Regions from separate parts of the Pandoraea sp. NPDC087047 genome, predicted to be linked through region 2. Evidence: riboswitches for the same ligand, from Rfam matches in the RefSeq annotation. Region 2 holds a riboswitch; the other holds the start of a gene.
The links. A riboswitch is a leader RNA that binds a small molecule or an ion and turns the genes downstream of it on or off. The one in region 2 is predicted to bind thiamine pyrophosphate.

Region 1: another riboswitch for thiamine pyrophosphate. It lies ahead of thiC (phosphomethylpyrimidine synthase ThiC); the one in region 2 lies ahead of ACIPHM_RS19340 (FAD-dependent oxidoreductase).

What each region holds. Positions count from the first base shown of each region.
Region 1 is NZ_JBIUZU010000005.1:360,676-370,611, reverse strand. It holds gene ACIPHM_RS11905 (bile acid:sodium symporter family protein) at 1-607, opposite strand, end outside; gene ACIPHM_RS11900 (LysR family transcriptional regulator) at 834-1,838, shown strand; gene ACIPHM_RS11895 (hypothetical protein) at 2,072-2,365, shown strand; gene wrbA (NAD(P)H:quinone oxidoreductase) at 2,608-3,240, shown strand; gene blaOXA (OXA-62 family carbapenem-hydrolyzing class D beta-lactamase) at 3,385-4,245, opposite strand; gene ACIPHM_RS11880 (hypothetical protein) at 4,485-6,179, shown strand; TPP riboswitch at 6,401-6,499, shown strand; gene thiC (phosphomethylpyrimidine synthase ThiC) at 6,573-8,489, shown strand; gene ACIPHM_RS11870 (hypothetical protein) at 8,686-9,819, opposite strand.
Region 2 is NZ_JBIUZU010000010.1:51,260-61,195, reverse strand. It holds gene ACIPHM_RS19355 (thiamine phosphate synthase) at 1-1,209, opposite strand, end outside; gene ACIPHM_RS19350 (thiazole synthase) at 1,282-2,127, opposite strand; gene thiS (sulfur carrier protein ThiS) at 2,129-2,326, opposite strand; gene ACIPHM_RS19340 (FAD-dependent oxidoreductase) at 2,343-3,473, opposite strand; TPP riboswitch at 3,608-3,755, opposite strand; gene ACIPHM_RS19335 (ABC transporter ATP-binding protein/permease) at 4,030-5,823, shown strand; gene ACIPHM_RS19330 (SDR family NAD(P)-dependent oxidoreductase) at 5,950-6,750, shown strand; gene ACIPHM_RS19325 (MFS transporter) at 6,872-8,131, shown strand; gene ACIPHM_RS19320 (SMP-30/gluconolactonase/LRE family protein) at 8,317-9,240, opposite strand; gene ACIPHM_RS19315 (NAD-dependent epimerase/dehydratase family protein) at 9,237-9,936, opposite strand, start outside.

The DNA.
Region 1 (9,936 bases), on a different contig from region 2:
CGACCTTGAGCAATCCGCGGTTACGCTCCACCCATTTGCCGATGGCCTTGCGCGACAACTGGCCCGCAATGAACGGCACGAGCAGTTGCAGCATGATGTTGCCGATGGAGTCGAACGGCGACGCGCCGGTGTTGCCATCGTGATGGATGACGATCAGGCCGACGAGCAGCGGCGTGATGAAAATACCGAACAGGCTCGATGCCGACGCGCTGCACACGGCCGCCGGGACGTTGCCGCGTGCCATCGAAGTGAAGGCGATGGCCGATTGCACCGTCGCGGGCAGCGTGCACAGGAAGAGAATGCCCAGATACAGCTCGGGGGTCACCGTCCATGAGAGCACGGGCTTGAGCGCCACGCCAACGATGGGGAAGATGACGAAGGTGCTGGCGAACACCAGTAGATGCAAACGCCAGTGGGTGGCACCGGCGAGCACCGCCTCGCGCGAGAGCTTCGCGCCGTGCAGGAAGAACAGGGCGGCAATCGCCACGTTGGTGAGCAGGTTGAAGGCGACTTCACCTTCGCCGCGCGCCGGCAGGAAACTGGCTAGCGCAACGGTTGCGACCAGCATCAACGTGAAATTGTCGGGAAGGAAACGCGGTCTGGCCATCGTCGATCTCGAATACTCTCTCTCGAATGCGTCTGAAATGACAAAGCCCGTCCGCCAGAACACGGTACGTGACGGCAGCAAGGCCGTCAGCGGTGGTCGTCCATCGCCTCCACAGGATTCGAAAGTGACCGGAAGTGTGCGCTCGCGCTACGGGTTTTTACGTATTAGAGCGCAAGGGTAGTTAAAATACAAATTCATTTAAAGATTTTATTCATACCAAAGACGCATGAATATCTCGCTGCGCCAGCTCAAAGTGTTCCTCGCAGTGGCCGAACACGGCAGTTTCAGCCGTGCCGGCGAGGATATTGGCCTGACTCAGCCGGCCGTGAGCCGCTGTATCCGGGAATTGGAGCAAGAACTCGGACTCAAGCTGGTGGACCGCACAACGCGCGAGGTCACGCTGACCGAAGTGGGCGCCAGCCTCTCGGCCACGCTCGCCCGGGTGCTCGACGAACTGGAGAGCGCCCTGCGCGATACCCACGGGCTGGCCGAAGAGCGGCGCGGCCGGGTGCGCGTCGCGAGCGCCCCCACTATCTCCGCGAACCTCATGCCCGAGTGCATTTCGGCCTGTGCGGCCCAGTATCCGGACATCACGCTCATGCTGCGCGATCAGGTGCAGACGCTCGCGACCGACAGCGTTCGCCACGGTGAAGTCGATTTCGGGGTCATCGTCGCGTCGGAAGGGACGGACGATCTGGTCGGCGAGCCCATCATGGTCGAGCCGTTCCTGGTAGTGTGCGACCGCTCACATCGTTTCGCGAAGCAAGCGCAGGTGACGTGGAAAGCGCTCAACGGCGAGAAACTGGTGCTGCTCGATTACGCGTCCGGCAGCCGGCCGCTGATCGACCGCGCGCTGGCCGAGCACGGCGCCTACTGCCAGATAGCGCAGGAAGTCGGGCATGCCATTACCGTCTTCCGAATGGTCGAGGCCGGCATCGGCATCAGCATCATGCCCGCGCTGGCATTGCCCGCGATGCCGGGATTGACAGTAGCCACGCCGGGCAATGGCGCAGAGAACCCTGCTGTGACAGGCGTACGCCTCGTGGCCCTGCCGCTCGTGCCACAACTCGATCGCACCATCATGCTCGTGCGCCGCAAGAACCGTACGCTCTCTCCCGCCGCCCAGTCCGTCTGGTCGCTGATTCAGCAGATCACGGCCAACACGCCGCATGCACTGGCGTCCGCGACGCAGACGTCCGGACACACCATCACGCCGCCGAAGCATCCCTGACATTATGGGAGATATCGCACGATGCTCGAATTTCTCGCATCATTGAGCGAAATTCAGCAAAGTTTGCCTCACTAGACGCTGGGTGCGGCACATCAAAGTAAGTGAGCGCCTGCTACAATTGCACGGCGTCGACGCTCCCCACATGCGTGACGGGGCCATCGAGTTTGTGCTCCACCCTCGTGCCTCGACGACATGCCCGCGCCCTGCGGGCATTGTGTTTCCGGTATGTCGTCATGGAATTGTTCATCAAATACTTCAGTCCGCTGTGGCTCTTCTACGCGGCAGCCGATCTGTCTTTCTGGCAGCGGCATCAACTCGACGCGCGCATGCGCATCGTGAGCCGCTTCATGTGGCGATATGTCATGCGCTGGTGTGTCGTGAGCGCGACGCTGCTCGTACCCGCCGCCGTGCTCGCGCATGGACTCGCGGCAACCGGGCTGGCGCTGGTCGGCGGCCTGTCGGCAAGCGTGACGGTGCTCATGGCCGCACTCGCACTCGCCTGCCTCATCGGCTCACGTCTGCGATAGGACGCAGCGGCACCCCGTCTTTCCGGCGTCGTTCCGGCGTCTTTCCTTGGTCTTCCCGGCGTCCGCCTGACGTCGCCCGGTCGTTCCCAACCGCCCTCGCTTAGGCAAATCGTCTCGCGCCACCGGTGACGTGGCACGAGATCGCTGTTTCGTCACGCGTGTCGACTATGATGGAACGGCTCGCCTCGCGCGGCGACAGCCCACGCGACGTCGGCGTCTCTTGACCCCCTAAGGAGATTCACATGGCCAACGCCAAGATCCTGGTGGTGTTCTATAGCATGTACGGGCACATCTACAAGATGGCCGAAGCGGTTGCCGAAGGCGCGCGCAGCGTGGCGAGTGTCGAGGTCGCCCTCATGCAAGTCCCTGAACTCGTGCCCGACGACGTCCTCGAAAAGAGCGGCGCCAAGGCGGCACGCGCGGCGTTCGCGAACGTTCCGGTTGCCCGCGCCGATCTACTCGCCGATTACGACGCCATCCTCTTTGGCACCCCGACGCGCTTCGGCAACATGACCGCGCAAATGCGCAACTTCCTCGACCAGACGGGAGGCCTCTGGGCCAAGGGCGCGCTCGTGGGCAAGGTCGGCAGCGTGTTCGCCAGCACCGCCACGCAGCACGGCGGGCAGGAAACGACGATCACGAGCTTTCACTCCACGCTGCTCCACCACGGTATGGTCATCGTCGGCGTGCCGTACACCGAGCCGGGCCTGACCAACATGAGCGAGATCACCGGCGGCACGCCTTACGGCGCTACCACCCTCGCGGCCGGCGACGGCTCCCGTCAACCCAGCGCAAACGAGTTGAAGATCGCGAAGACGCAAGGCCGTCACGTCGCGGAAATCGCCGCCGCACTCAAACACGGACGCGCACTGTAAGTCGCCCACCCTCAACCCATCGCACGGGCGCTACGTCGCCAGACGTGCGCACCGCGCGATGTTCACAACGTCGGCACGTCACCGAACCGATCCCGCGTTACCCCGTCGCTGCGGCACTGACACAGCATCGATAGGCGCCCTCGCTCAGATCAGCTTCATCTCCTTGAGCACGTTGCGCACGATGCGCGCCCGCTTCGGCGCGTCGGCATCGCCTTGCATGTCCATGTTCAAGGCGACCATCGTCAGATTGCCGTCGCGCTCGAGCCAGCCCACCCACCAGCCGATATCGTGCTTTTTGTTGACGAACCAGCCCGTCTTGCCGTGCAGCACGAAGTCGCCGTTTGCCTCGACAATCGAGATCTGACGCACGATATCCTGCGTACGCGCGGAGAACGGCAACGTGCCGCGCGCGAGACGTTGCAGGAAATCGACCTGTTCGCGTGCCGAGATCCGCAAGCTGTCGTCCACCCAGTACGTATCGGCGACAGAACCGATCGTGCGATTGCCATAACCGACCGTATCGAGCTTGGCCTGCGCGTACTCGCGCGCAATCTTGTGCGACACCACCTGATAGCACGGAAGGCACGACACACGGAAGGCCGTGCGCAAATCCATCGCCGCATTCCAGGTCTTCATCCGGCGCGGCTTGCCGTCCCACGGAATGATCTCGCGCTCGTCGTTCAACGCGCCCGACTCCAGTGCCAGCAGGCTGTTGAAGATCTTGTACGTCGAGGCGGGCGACATGCGCTGCTCGGCGCGCGCCGAGTCGAACGCCTGATACGTTTGCGTCTTCCCGTCGAGCACGACGATCGTGCCCTTCGCATTTTCCGCGGCGAAAAACTTGCCCCAGTCGGCGCGCTCGGTGAAACGCACGGACGCCGCCTTCGCAAATTCGGCCGCATGCGCCGGTGTAACGAACATCGCCAAAAAGGGAGTGGAGACGAGCGCAGACGCGAGACGCAGCAGTAACGCAACGCGCCGCCAACGGGAGATTGTTTTTTTCATTTCGTTGTCCTGATTTTATTGGATGCCAGGGAGATGGCATAGATGTTGTCGGTAGCGCTGGCCAGGCACCGCTTTTCGAAAGCGTTTGCAGCATAGTGCCGGTTTCGCCAGATGCAAAGCAGAGCTACCGTAACCGACGTAACCGCCGTATCATCGGCTCGCCCCTCTGTGCATGCCGAGGACCCAGCGGATGCCATCCGCCGCCCGGAGCGATGCGATTCCCTTCGACGCCATGCCTGATGCCTGATATTCAATCTCCACCCATCTCCAACGCTTCCCACGTCGGCCCCGGCACGCCTTCGGGGCCTCCGGCGCTCGTCGTGCGACTCGATGCGCCGCAGAAAATCGACGGCCAGCCGGCGCGTTATCAAAGTCTTTGGTTACTGATGCGCGTCTACTATGCGGCGCATTTCGAGGCGTCGCCGGTGTCGTTGGCGTCGCTGAAAATTCGCTTCGGTCAGTCGGGTATTGCGGGCGATCTGCGCATGCTCATCAGCCGCGCATTTTCGGACTTCGCGCGCTGGGGCGTCGCTGTCGGCTGGGGCGACGACCGGCAGGCCGATGTGCGCCTGCTCCCCACGCGCGGACGCGGCAAAGGCCCGTTCTGGCTCGCCGCGCATGAGATGTCGCGCATCGTCATCACCATCGGCGACACCTCACCCGACGACCCGCGTCGCGCTGTCGCGGCGTTTCTCGGCCTGCCGCAGGACACCGCGCCGGACACCCCATCGCCCGCGCTCGATTACGTCATGCAGGACATCGCGTTCTGGCACCACCTGACGCTCGGCAAGCGCGATATGCAGGACGGGGTGTTCCTCGCGCCGCCAACCCCGCCCGTTGACGGCGAGACCAGACGTCAACGCTCGGGCGCGATCTCATCGTTCCACTCGGCGCAGGTATGTGCCGTAGACGACGTGCAACGCGGCATCGCCCTGCTCGCAGAGACGATCGTGTGGCGTCGCATGGGAGACGCCACACGCACGAAGCGTACGCTTGCCGCGCTCGCCGCTACCTTCGGGGCCAATCAGCCGGGCTCGCCAACGTTACGCGCCATGCACTGGATCGTGCAGGCCTGGCAAGCCTACGCATTGCGCGACGAAGCGGGCGCCTTCGCCCATCTGCAACGCATCAGCGACGACGCGACGCTCGCGCCCTGCCTCGTCTACAACCCGCGAATCCGCTTCGAGAGCCGCAATCTGCAAGCGCTGCTGTACAAATCGCACGCGGCGCGCTCTGGTCCGATCCCGGCCCGCGCACAATCGGCGGCCGACGCGCTCGCGGCCTTTTCCGACGCGCTGCAAGCCGCGTTCGAAGCCGACTCCATCGAACTCGCGCAACACGTTGCGGCGAACATCGGTCTCTCGCTGTGGCTGTTCTGGCAAGAGGCGCTCATCGATCCCGGCAGACGGCTCGCGGCCACCGACGTGCAACGTCAGGCGTTGCGCTGGATCGGCCTCTCGGAATGGATCTGCGACCGTTTCGGCGTCGGCGGCAATTCCGTCTGGAATACCGTTTTCCTGCTGCGTATCGCACGTGGCGCGGTGCCCGTGCGGCGCGATCCCGATCTGCAGACGCTGCGCGCGAGCACCCCGTTGGCAGTCGACGCCTTTCTCGACGCCGTGCAGCCGTTCGGCGCCCCCTTCTCTCGCGCCAAGGGGTTTCGGCGCTGGACCGATGTCGTGGTGACGACGCTTGCCGATCATGAAGAGGGACGTGTCCGATTCGAGCCGTTACAACTCGCCAATCTGTGGTTCGAGATGTTGTGGTTCGCGCTGCATCAGGATGGGGATTCGCCGCAGGCATTGCACGCCGCCCAATCGCTGGGCCGCGTGCTGCCGATGCTCCCGCCACCCGACCGGCGCTTTTTCCGCGATGCGCTGCGGTGGGTGCCTCGCGAGTTTCAGCGCGAGGTACGTCTGGCGGAGCAGACGTAGCAGACTTAGCTGACGGAATAACAAGTCTTGGCGTAAGCGTTACATTGCGACGTTATGGCAGATTTTTCGACGATTTGCCGCATATCGGAGGACGCTTCGTCCGCCGCACACAACGCATTCCCTGGCCCATTGCATGCCGCATCGCACCATTGCCCCGTTCACGTTTTTCGGGACACGTCGCGCTTGTGTTTGTCAGGCATGTCGGTGTATCGTTGCCGCAAAGCTAAGCGCAGGGGTCCTGCAACGTGAGTTGTGGGTGAGAAATACCCTTAGAACCTGATCTGGATAATGCCAGCGCAGGGAGCGTAGAAATTCCTCGCCCCCGTTCATGCTCCTGAGCCGCTTTGCGCCGATTTAGTCGGCGTCAACACGTGCCCCGCCAGGAGACATTGCATGAACGCCAATCCGAAGTTCCTCTCAGCCAACGCGCGCGTGGACGAAGCCGCGATCGCACCGCTGCCCAATTCCCGCAAGATCTACGTAGAAGGCTCGCGCCCGGACATCCAGGTCCCGATGCGCGAAATCTCGCAAGCCGACACGCCGACGAGCTTCGGCGGCGAGAAAAACCCGCCGATCTACGTCTACGACACCTCGGGTCCGTACACCGATCCGAACGCCCGCATCGACATTCGCTCCGGTCTGCCCGCCTTGCGCGCGGCCTGGATCGAAGAACGCGGTGACACCGAAGCCCTGCCGGGCCTCTCCTCGGCCTACGGCCGTGAGCGTGCCGACGACAGCGCCACCGCCGATCTGCGCTTCCCGGGCCTGCATCGCACCCCGCGCCGCGCCAAGGCCGGCAAGAACGTGACGCAGATGCACTACGCACGTCAGGGCATCATCACGCCCGAGATGGAATACATCGCGATTCGCGAAAACCTGCGCCGTCAGGAATACATCGAAAGCGTGCGTGCCGCCGGCCCGCAAGGCGAGCGTCTGGCCAAGCTGCTCTCGCGTCAGCATCCGGGTCAGCATTTCGGCGCGAGCCTTCCGGCCGAAATCACGCCGGAATTCGTGCGCGAAGAGATCGCACGCGGTCGCGCCATCATCCCGAACAACATCAACCACCCGGAATCGGAGCCGATGATCATCGGCCGCAACTTCCTCGTGAAGATCAACGCGAACATCGGCAACTCGGCCGTGACGTCGTCGATCGGCGAAGAAGTCGACAAGATGACGTGGGCGATCCGCTGGGGCGGCGACACGGTCATGGATCTGTCGACCGGCAAGCACATTCACGAAACGCGCGAGTGGATTCTGCGTAACAGCCCGGTGCCCATCGGCACGGTGCCGATCTATCAGGCACTCGAAAAGGTGAACGGCAAGGCCGAAGACCTGACGTGGGAAATGTTCCGCGACACGCTCATCGAGCAGGCCGAGCAAGGCGTCGACTACTTCACGATTCACGCTGGCGTGCGCCTCGCGTACGTGCCGATGACGGCCAACCGCATGACCGGTATCGTCAGCCGCGGCGGCTCGATCATGGCCAAGTGGTGTCTCGCGCACCACAAGGAAAGCTTCCTGTACACGCACTTCGAAGAGATCTGCGAAATCATGAAGGCGTACGACGTCGCCTTCTCGCTGGGTGACGGTCTGCGTCCCGGCTCGATTTACGACGCCAACGACGAAGCGCAACTCTCCGAACTCAAGACGCTGGGCGAACTCACGCAGATCGCGTGGAAGCACGACGTGCAGGTCATGATCGAAGGCCCGGGCCACGTGCCGATGCAGCTCATCAAGGAGAACATGGATCTCCAGCTCGAGTACTGCGACGAAGCCCCGTTCTACACGCTCGGACCGCTAACCACGGACATCGCACCGGGTTACGACCACATCACGTCGGGCATCGGCGCGGCCACCATCGGCTGGTACGGCACGGCCATGCTGTGCTACGTCACGCCGAAGGAGCACCTCGGCTTGCCGAACAAGGACGACGTGAAGGAAGGCATCATCACGTACAAGCTCGCCGCGCACGCTGCCGACCTCGCCAAGGGCCACCCCGGCTCGCAGATTCGCGACAACGCGCTGTCGAAGGCGCGCTTCGAGTTCCGCTGGGAAGACCAGTTCAACCTCGGTCTGGATCCGGACAAGGCACGCGAATTCCACGACGAAACGCTGCCGAAGGACTCCGCCAAGGTCGCTCACTTCTGTTCGATGTGCGGACCGCACTTCTGCTCGATGAAGATCACGCAAGACGTGCGCGATTACGCCGCCAAGCAAGGCATCACCGACGAAGCCGCCCTCAAGCAGGGCATGGAAGTCAAGGCGGTCGAATTCGTGAAGAGCGGCGCCGAGATCTATCGTCGCACCTGATGTCTGCGATGGATGCCATTGTGGCGGCGAGTCTTTGTTCGGCCGCCACTTGGAACCATCGATAGCGACAAAAGCTAACGCGCCCGGGTCACACCGGGCGCGTTTTTTTACAACGGATGAATAGCTGGCTTATCGCTAACCTTTGGCCAACTTATGTGTGACGCTTGTCGAGCAGACGATACCCGCGCTCACGCGATCACACGGCGCGAAGCGGCTCATTCGTTGGCTCCGCAGGTAACGTCGGCACGCCGAGCATCTTCAATACGTTGCGCAGACGCTCCGTAGCGATGTGCGCGGGCAACAACGACATCGACGTCGCCAACGCCGTGAAGGCCTTGGTGTTGGTTGCGGGCATGGCCGCCGCGTCCATCACCTTCGTGTGGCGCGCCTCCCAGTGGCTCTCGCCCAGTTGCTCGATGCCCAGCGCGAGCCTGGCCCACTCGGCCGTGCCCAGTCCGACGTTCGCGGGGAGATCGCCACGCACCAACGCCTGGTGCATGGGCATGCCGTCGGCGAATCCCACGCGAATCATCCATTCGGTGCTCTCGCTCGGCGGCAAAAGACGCGAGCCGGCATGCAGGCGGCCGTTCAGCGCGGTGATGAAGTCGGCCGGGAGTTCATTCTTCAGGCAGGCCATCGTCCACTCCTTCTTGCCTGAAAGCCCGGGCTTTCCCGTCCAGCGACGCGCGGTGTCTGCCACGGCTTTCGTCACATCGGCGCGGCTCGGTTCGAAAGGCACCGTGCCATTTCGCCCGTCGGTACCGAGCAACGAGCCGTTCACGATATCGCGGCAAACCTGCGCACGCTCGCTGCGCCCGTCAGGCATGATCACCGGGTGATAACGGCCTTCCAGCGAAACCGCGCGAGGATTGACGGGTTGCACGCTGGCACACCGGTGCAGCGTTGCCAGGGCGGACGGGCATAGCACCGGCTGCGCAACGCGCGGGGCGTCGTATCTGCCTCCCAGGGGCACTGTCGGCAGTGAGTCGATCACGTCGACGCTATCGAGATCCATCGACTCGGGCACGAACGCGCTGAAAAATACGGCGTCGGACGAATCGACCTCCGACGAGACGCTTTGAAAGTCAGCCTGAAATTCGGCCATCGCCTCGTCGTGTCGCTTGGCCGTGTCGAGCCGCACGGCCGCGGCTTGTAGCTCATTTACCGTCCATGGGTGCGTCAGACTGGGATTGCGCGCATTCGCGACATGCACCAGCGGAATACCCGCGGCGTTGGCCAACCCGGCATCCGGATTGAGTGCAACAGGGGTCAGATACGCAAGGCCGCCCATACCGAGCGCTTGATTCACAGGCTGTATACCGAAAGTCATCGAGAAATCCTCAAAGAATAGAGTCGTGGCCCGTCGCCACGGCCTCAACACCGCGTCAAGGCGATGTTCACGATGCCCGAGCGTTCGTGTGGGAATTGTCGGTTCTGTACGCCAGCT
Region 2 (9,936 bases):
AGCCCGCCGCGCAAACTCCTGCTCCATCCCCCGAACTGCGGCTGCCACATCGGTGGCTTGCGTCACGGCGCGCACGACTGCCGCGCATCTCACGCCGGTATCGAGCACCTGAGACAGATTGGCCGCATCGATGCCGCCAATCGACACCAGCGGGTAATGCGGCGCGATGAGCTTCACGTAGCGCGCGAGCTTCGCCAGCCCTTGCGGCGCGGTGGCGATCACTTTGGTCGTCGTCGGGAACACCGCCCCCACGGCCAGATAGCTCGGCCGGAAGTGATGCGCCGCGAGAATCTCGTAATAGCCGTGCGTGCTGATGCCCAGCCGCATGCCGCTCGCGTGCAGCGTCGCGACCTCATCGGCCGAGAGCGCCGCCATGTCTTCCTGCCCGAGATGTACGCCGTACGCACCGGCGTGCGCCGCTTCGCGCCAGTGGTCGTTGATGAACCATGCGCTGTCGTTCCTGTGCTGGGCAACGCGTCGGCCGGCGGCCACGGTCCGCTCGATCTCCGAGCGCAAGCCCGGGTGCGCCGGATCCTTGATACGCAACTGCACGGTGCCAACGCGGAGGTCTGCCATGCGCTCGCACCAGTCGGCGTCGGGCAGCACCGGATACAGACCCAGTCGCGACGGACACCCCGGAAAGCCCCCCGGCGACGGCACCTGACCGAGCACTACGGGAAACGTCTCCAGCACGGTCGGCCAAGCGCCCAGCGTGTCGGCGTCTTCCGCGCGGGCATGGCTGCCGTCGGTGCGCCAGGCGCGGGCGAGCACGAGCGCGTCGTGCGGCGCGAATCCGCAATCCAGAAACGCGGCGAATGCCGGGAAGAAAGCGGGATCGTCGACGCCCGCCACGCGATAGGTCGCATCGCTCGTGTACAGCGTGTCTTCCACGCGGCCCTGCACAAGCGCATGGGAACAGAGCACAGCGGCACCGCCCGCGCGCCATGCATCGATCTGCACGCTCGACGCCGTACCCGGTGCGCCGTGCGGCGACAGCGGCCACCAGACGATATCGCCTTTACCTGCGCTCGCGGGTGTCTGAGCATGCAGACGCCATTGCGGCGATGTCGCGCCCGATGAATCAGACGGCCACGGCGCGAGACGCGCGCGAATCCCGGCGGCGGCCTGCTGCCACGCCATCGCGAGGGGTGCGTCGGCGGGCAGGCATTGCACGTGCGAGAGCCCGGCGGCGCCAGTGTGCGTCGTCATGAAAAATCCTTGTCGGTCTGGCGATGCGCCGGCGTGGCGAGAATGAGCGGATTCAAGCGAAGTCCAACCAAATCAGGCCCCCGTCTGATGCCAGAACGGCACCCCGACGACCGGCGTGCTGGCCTCGGCACTCTCGCGCTCGGCCATCGGCCCGGCAAGCCATGCCGCACGGCCCGCCTTGATCGCGCCAGCAAATGCACCGGCCATTTCCACCGGCTGCGCGGCGAGGGCAACAGCGGTGTTGAGCAACACGCCGTCGTAACCCCACTCCATCACCTGACACGCGTGCGACGGCAGACCGAGCCCCGCGTCGACGATCAGCGGCGTATCCGGCAGACGGTCGCGCAGCAAACGCAGGCCGTACGGATTGATCACCCCCTTGCCGGTGCCGATCGGCGCGCCCCAGGGCATCAGCGCCTGACAGCCGACATCCAGCAGACGACGGCACAGCACCAGATCCTCCGTGCAATACGGCAACACCTTGAAGCCATCGCGAATGAGCTGCTCGGCAGCCGTCACCAAACCGAACGGATCGGGCTGAAGCGTGTAGTCGTCGCCGATCAACTCGAGCTTGATCCAGTCGGTCTCGAACACCTCGCGCGCCATTTGCGCCGTCGTCAGCGCTTCCTGCACCGAATGGCAACCCGCGGTATTGGGCAGCACCGGCACGGCGAGGCGGCGCAGCGTCTCCCAGAAATGGCCTTCCGACGCTTGCGCGCCGGTGCCCGAGAGTTGACGGCGCAACGCCACGGTCACCATGCCCGGACGAGCGGCGTCGATGGCGTCGTTCAACGCCTGGAGCGACGGATAGCGCGCCGTGCCGAGCAAAAAGCGGCTGCCGAAGCGGGTGTCGTAGAGCGTGAGCGCGTCGCGCGTGCTGCCTGCGGCCACATTGGCCGATTCCGTGAATGCGTTCATTTCAGCCTCCGGCTACCGGTTGCACGACATCGATCTTGTCGCCCTGCGCGAGCGTGCGCGCCGCGTATTGCGTCTTGGGCACGAACTGCCCGTTGATCGCCGCCGCGAAAGGCGGCTTGGCGCCATAGGCGGCCAGTGCCTCGGCCAGCGTCGCCGTCTCGGCCACGCTCAGTGTCTGTTGATTGATATGGATGTCCATCGCGTACCGCTTCCTCTCATGCCTGACGGAACAGGTCCGGCCACGGCCGGCTCGCTCGCCACGTATCCCAATCGAACGCGTGCTCGGTTCCCACTGGCGCGCCCGTCGTTTGCATCAATGCCTGCGCCAGCGCGCAAGCCTCCCCCGTGACCGCCGGCGCGAGCAGATAACCGTGCCGGTACAGGCCGTTCACGCGCAGCAGCCGCGCGCCGTCCCATTGCACTCGCGGCAGATGATCGGGCAGCGCCGGGCGGCAGTTGACGTTCAGCTCGACGATGCGCGCCTCGCCGAACGCCGGGTTCAGCGAATGCGCCGCCGAGAGCAGTTCGAGCGCCGAGCGCACGGTCATCGGCGACATATCTTCCGATTCGAGTTCGGTCGCGCCGATCACGTACAGGTCGTTTTCCTTCGGCGCGATATAGATGGGATAGCGCGGATGCAGCAAACGCACCGGCCGGCGCAGTCCGATCCCCGGCGCGTGAATCCGCACCACTTCGCCACGCACACCGCGCAGTTGCGTGAGCGCTTCGCGCGCGCCGAGCCCGCGACAGTCGATGACCAGACCGGCGTCCGGATAGGCGCCCTCGGCGATCTCGGTATGCCAGTGCAGTTCCGCCCCCGCTTTCGCAAGGCCTGCTGCGAGCGCGCGCAACAGTTGACGGTTATCGAGTTGCCCTTCGTTGGGCAGCAGCCAGCCTTCCTGAAAGCGGCCGGCGAGCGCCGGTTCCACGTCCTTCAACCGGGCGCCGGGAATACGCTCGACACCGCCGCGCAGCAACTCGGGCGGGGCGTTCGCGCGCATGCGACGCTCAAACATGACAGCTTCGGCGCGATCGGGCTGATGCCACACGACCAACGTGCCATTGCGTTGAAAGAAGACGTGCTCGGGAAGGCCGTCGATCAGCCCAGGCCAGCGCTCCAGGCCGACAGCGCCCATCTCCACGATGCTCGGCTCGGCCACGGCAGCCTCGGCCAACGGCGCAAGCATGGCGGCCGCTACCCAGCCGGCAGCGGCCGATCCGTCGGCGTCGCCGCGCTCGTACAGCGCCACGCGCGCACCGGCGCGCACCAGTTGCCACGCAAGCAGACGGCCGGACAGCCCGCCGCCCAGCACCGCAATATCGGGACGTGAAGTAGAGGCACTCATACGCGCACTGCCGCGCAAGCCGTCACGGCGCGCTGGCACTCAGGGAAATGCGGAGGATGTTGTGGGAGGCAATGCATGGGGTCCTTTCCTCATGAAAGCAAAAGGACGAAACGGTGCCGGAACACCTTACCCCGCTGGAGTAGTCGGAAACTTCCCACGCCGGTATTACCCGGGTCGGGTGCAAAGGGTCTCTCTCAGCCCCGCGTGACCTCTGACGTCGTTACGCATGGTAAACACCTGCGTCCCGCCGATGTCAGATACGGAGCACCCCTGTTTCGCCCGCGACCATTACATCATAGATGCCGACGCCCGTGCAAGCTGGCTTCCCGGGCGGTTGCACGCCTGTCCACGCGCTCGGCGTCTCGTTTTTTGACGATTCTCCGCGCCCGTGTAACGGCACGTAAACTGGAATTCACCGTGACACGCGTCTCAGGCCCGAATTCGTGCAACGCACCATCGGGAACTGAGGTCAAATGAGCCGATTGGCATTCGTCCCTGCTCACCGTATGTCGTCAATCACAACGTTGCATTACCGCGGCCGCGCCGCCTGACGATCATGGCCCAAACGCCGATATCCCCCACGCCGCCCGAAGCACGTCCTTCGGGCAACACCGCCGCGCCCCCGCCCAAGCCGCCGAAGCATCCCACCGCCTGGCAACTGATCCGCCCGTACTGGGTCTCGGAGAAACGCTGGGAAGGCCGCCGCTTGCTCGCGCTGGTCATTGCGCTGAACCTGGCCGTCGTGTTCATCAACGTGCGCCTGAACGCGTGGAACGCGAGTTTTTACGACGCCCTCGACAAACGCAACTGGCCTGTCTTCAAGTCGTCGCTCCTTGAGTTCGCCATATTGGCGTTCAGCTTCATCATCATTGCGACGTTTCGCACCTACTTCCGCCAGATGCTCGAAATTCGCTGGCGGCAGTGGGTTACGGATAGCAATCTGACAAAGTGGTTCACGCACCGGGCGTACTACCGCATCGAGCGCGATCATCTGGCGGACAACCCCGACCAGCGTATTTCCGAAGACATCCGCACGCTCGTCAATTCGTCGCTCGCACTCTCGCTCGACTTGCTGACGACGCTGGTCTCGCTGTTCTCGTTCATCACCATTCTCTGGACGATCTCCGGCGCAGTGTCGTTCGTGCTCGCCGGCATGAACGTAACGATCCCCGGCTACATGGTCTGGGTCGCGGCGCTGTACGCCATCGTCGGTTCGTTCTTCATCTTCAAGGTCGGTCGACCGCTGGTGGGACTGAGCTATCGCCAGCAACAGGTCGAAGCCGACTTCCGTTTTCTGCTGGTGCGGCTGCGCGAATCCGCCGAGCAGATCGCGCTCTACCGCGGCGAGGGCGCCGAGCTGACACGCTTGAAGTCCGCGTTCGGTGCGGTGCGCGACAACTGGTGGCAGATCATGGTCGTGACGAAACGCCTGATCTTCGCGAACTCGATTTACGCACAGATCGCCATCGTCTTCCCGATCATGGCGGCCGCACCGCGCTATTTCGCAGGCGCGTTCACGCTGGGCGTGCTGATGCGAATCATCGACGCGTTCGGTCAAGTGAGCGACGGCTTCTCCTGGTTCGTGAACAGCTTCTCGACGTTGGCCGACTGGAAGGCGACGATCAATCGTCTGCGCGAATTCACGCGCGTGATCGACGAAGCCCCCGACGCGCCGCATGACGGCGGCATATCGGTCGTGACGGCCAGCGGCACGCCCGCGTACATGGCGGCCGACCTGAAACTCGCGCTGCCCAACGGCGCGCCCCTCGCGGTGGCGGGATCGTTCGCATTCGCCCCCGGCTCGCGCTGGCTGATTCGCGGCCGCTCGGGCTGCGGCAAGAGCACCATGCTGCGCGCGCTCGCCGGTCTGTGGCCGTTCGGCAGCGGACGCATCGAAGTCCCCGCCAACGCCCGCGTGCTGTTCCTCTCGCAGCAAAGCTATCTGCCCATCGACACACTCAAGGCTGCGCTCGCGTTCCCGTCGCCGCCCGACACCTTCACCGACGCCGAATGCCGCGACGCGCTAGGCGCCGTGAGTCTTGGCCAATACGCCGACGAGCTGTCCACGGCGGCGCACTGGGCGCGACGTCTTTCGGGCGGAGAACAACAGCGTCTGGCCGCCGCACGCGCGTTGCTGCAAAAGCCCGACTACCTGTTCCTCGACGAGGCCACGAGCGCGCTCGACGTCGAAACCGAAGAGGCCGTGTACGAAGCGCTGCACGCGCGGCTGCCCGGCACGGCCATCGTGAGCGTGGCCCATCGCGACACGCTCGGACGCTTCCATCAGCACATCATGACGTTGCACGCGACGGGCGACGTCGAGCCGCCGCGGGTGCTCGGCGCGGTGTAAAAGGCGGTGCAAACCGCCCCCGACGGCCAGATTCGTTAACTTCATCAATAATATTGACGCGTCTGGCCCGGCACGCGGGGCGTTTGGCATAATCATGAGCACCCTTATGCGTTATCCGGGCTCATCGTGACCACCGCCGCTTCCTCGTCCAGCCAGTCTTCGCACCGCGCCGGACGCACCATCGTCGTCACCGGCGCCGCTTCCGGCATCGGCGCAGCCATCGCCCGCCGTCTCGCTTCGCCCGATACCCGTTTGCTTCTGCACACCCGTGGCGCGTCCGGCGCGAGCGAGCAGCGGCTGACGGACGTGCGTCAGGCCTGCGAGGGCTTCGGGGCCCAGTGCGCCGTCTGGTTGGGCGATCTGACGCAACCCCAGTCCGCAGTGCGCCTCATCGACGCCGCACACGACGCCTTCGGCCCCATCGACCAGTTGGTGAGCAACGCGGGGTTTGCCACGCGGCAGTCTTTGGCGGACATCGACGACGAGGCCTTCGCCCGCACGCTGGCGGCAATGCCCGGCGCCTTCGCCGCGCTGCTGCGCCACGCGCTGCCGGATCTGCAACGCTCGCCGCAGGCGAGCGTCATCGCCATCAGTTCTTTCGTCGCGCATCGCTTCGCCGCGAATCAGCCCGGCTTCCCGGCGACGGCCGCGGCCAAGGCCGCTATCGAGGCGCTCGCGAAAAGCGCCGCCGCCGAATACGCGAGTGCCGGGGTGACGGTCAATTGCATCGCGCCTGGCTACACACGCAAGGACAGCACGCACTCGGCCATCGATCCGGCCGCGTGGCAGCGCGCTGCCGACGCCACGCCGAGCGCACGCCTGTGCGAACCCGACGACATTGCCGCCCTCGCCGTCTTCCTGCTCGGCCCGCATGCGCGACAGATCACCGGGCAGGTGATTCACGTGGACGGCGGCCTCACCCTCTAAAAACGACACCAGGACAACGAGTCAGACGTGGACTCAACCCACCTTCGATGCCACGCATCGAAAGACAACAACCACACGTCACGCACATCACGACAAGCGCACGATCCACCGAGGAGTCTTCATGGCATTTTTTTCCTGGTTCAACGAACTCAATACGAAGGAGCGCAAGGCCCTCTATGCGGGCTTCGGCGGCTATGCCGTCGATGCGTTCGACTTCATGATCTATTCGTTCCTGATCCCCACGCTCATCGCCGCATGGGGGATGACCAAAGGTGAGGCGGGCATGATCGCGACCAGTTCGCTGATCTCCTCGGCGGTGGGCGGATGGCTCGCCGGCATTCTCGCGGATCGCTACGGCCGCGTGCGCGTGCTGCAATGGACGATCGCCACGTTCTGCCTGTTCACGTTCCTCTCGGGCTTCACGAACTCGTTCTGGCAACTGCTCGTCACGCGCACATTGCAGGGCATCGGCTTCGGTGGCGAATGGACCGTCGTCACGATGATGATGGGCGAGATGATCCGCTCGCCGCAACATCGCGCGAAAGCGGTCGGCACGGTGCAGAGCAGTTGGTCGGTCGGCTGGGCCGCCGCCGCGCTGCTCTACTGGTTCTTCTTCGCCGTGCTCGACGAGGGCACCGCATGGCGTGCTTGCTTCTGGATCGGCATCGTGCCCGCGCTGTGGATCACGTACGTGCGTCGCAACGTGTCGGACCCGGAGATCTTCACGCAGACGCGTCGCAAGATTGCCGAGGGGAAACTGCAAGGCAACTTCGCGCAGATCTTCGCCCCCGCCCATCTGAAGACGACAATCCTCGGCAGTCTGCTGTGCACCGGCATGCTGGGCGGCTACTACGCGATCACCACATGGCTGCCGACGTATCTGAAAACGGTGCGCGGCCTCTCGGTGTTCAACACGAGCGCGTATCTGATCGTGCTGATCGTCGGGTCGTTCGTGGGCTACATCGTCGGCGCGATCCTCTCCGACAAGCTCGGGCGACGCGGCGCGTTCATTTTCTTCGCCGTCGCCTCATTCGTGCTCGGCATGGTCTACACGATGCTGCCGATCACCGACAGCGCAATGCTGCTGCTCGGGTTCCCGCTGGGCATCGTCGTGCAGGGGATTTTCGCGGGGATCGGCGCGTATCTGACGGAGCTGTATCCGAATCACATTCGCGGCTCGGGACAAGGCTTCTGCTACAACCTGGGGCGCGGCATCGGCTCGTTCTTCCCCATCGCCGTCGGCACGCTCGCGCAGACCGGCTCGCTCGTGAAGGCCATTGGGATGGTGGCGGGCGGCGGCTATCTGCTCGTGGTCGTGTGCGCGTTGCTGCTGCCCGAGACACGGGGCAAGTCGCTCGTCACGACGGACTTCGTGCATTGACCCCACATTGATCCTGCACCGAAAAGGCAGGATGGCAAAACGGGACGCCGGATCGAACACCACGATCGACCCGACGTCCCGTCGCCTCACCGGATGGCCCGTTGTGTAAGCCAGCCATACCGGAACCGCTTCATTGCGCGCCGCTTTTGCATGACAGCGCGGCGTCGCAACCTTCATGCCCCCGCCTACACACCTGCCGCCGGCAGCGCGCCCGCGTAGGGCACTTCCGGCAATCCCTGCACACCGCAACGCACCGCGAACACGTGACCGTCGTGTTCGTTCGCGTTCGCGCCCGGGCGAATCGACGTCACGAACAACGTATCGAAGTCGCGTCCACCGAAGGCGCACATCGACGGCTTCGACACCGGCAACACGATCTCGCGATCGAGCACGCCCGCCGGCGTGAATCGCAGCAGACGGCTGCCGTCGTTGGCGCATGTCCAATAGCCACCGTCGGCGTCCACCGCTGCGCCATCGGGGCGCCCCGGATATTGATTCATGTCGACGAACAGACGCCGCTCACTGATCGCGCCGCTGTCGGCGTCGAAGTCGAACGCCCACACACGGCGCACCGTCGGATGCGAGTCGCTCAGATACATCGTGCGGCTGTCGGGCGAGAAAGCCAGCCCGTTCTGCGTGACGAGCCCGTCGACCAGCGACGCGGAAAGCCCGCCCTTTGCATCGAAGCGAAAGAGCGAGCCCGCGTCGCTCGCGAGCGACATATCCGCCACCATCGTGCCCGCCCAGAAGCGGCCCTGACGGTCGCAGCGGCCGTCGTTGAAGCGCATACCGGACGCCGCAAACACCGGCGCGGCCAGACGCTCCCACTCGGATGCCGCAACGTTGTGGGGCGCCCCCAGGCGCACCGCGAACAGCCCCGTCTCGCAAGCGGCGAGCAACGTGCCCGACGCGTCGAACGAGAAGCACGCGACCTGCTCGGGGAATGTCCACTGGCGATGCTCGCCGTCGGCGGGCGTCACGCGATGCAATTGCTTCGCAGGAATATCCACCCAGTAGAGCGCCTGTTCGTCGGCTCGCCACAACGGGCTCTCGCCAACCGCGTGCGGCGTCTCTCGCGACGGCTCCAGCCGTTCGATCGACACAGTCATGCCTTGGGCTCCATCGGCCCCATCAACACGAACGGGCCGCCCTGGAAGCGCTGCGTCCAGTCGTCCATCTGCGGATCGGGCGCTTTCGCAGGGAACAAACCGGCGAACTCGGCCGAGCTATCTTGCGGACGGAAGCCGAGGAACGCGGCCTTGGTGTTGTCGACCCACAGCGTGGGGTTGTCCGACACGCCGTAGATGATCGCGTGACCGACGCGATTCGTGAACAGCGAGCAACGCACGAGTTCGACGAAATCGCGATAACTCAGATACGTCACCATCATGCGCGGATTCTTCGGCTGTTCGAACGACGAGCCGATGCGCAGACACACGGTCTCGAGACCGAAACGGTCGAAGTAGTAGCGCGACAGGTCTTCACCGAAGCACTTCGAGATGCCGTACATGCCGTCCGGGCGGTGCGGTGCGTCGATGTCGAGCACCTCCGTCACGGGATGGAAGCCGACCGCATGGTTCGAGCTCGCGTAGATGATGCGCTTCACGCCCTGCTTCTGCGCCGCGCTGTAGACGTTGTACAGACCGAGGATGTTCGCTTGCAGAATGTCGTCGAACGGCGCTTCGACCGATACACCGCCGAGGTGCACCAGCGCGTCGACGCCTTCGAGCAGCGCGTGCACGGCGGCACGGTCGGCGAGGTCGACCTGCATCGCTTCTTCGTGCGGTGCGTCGGCCGTGAGCGGC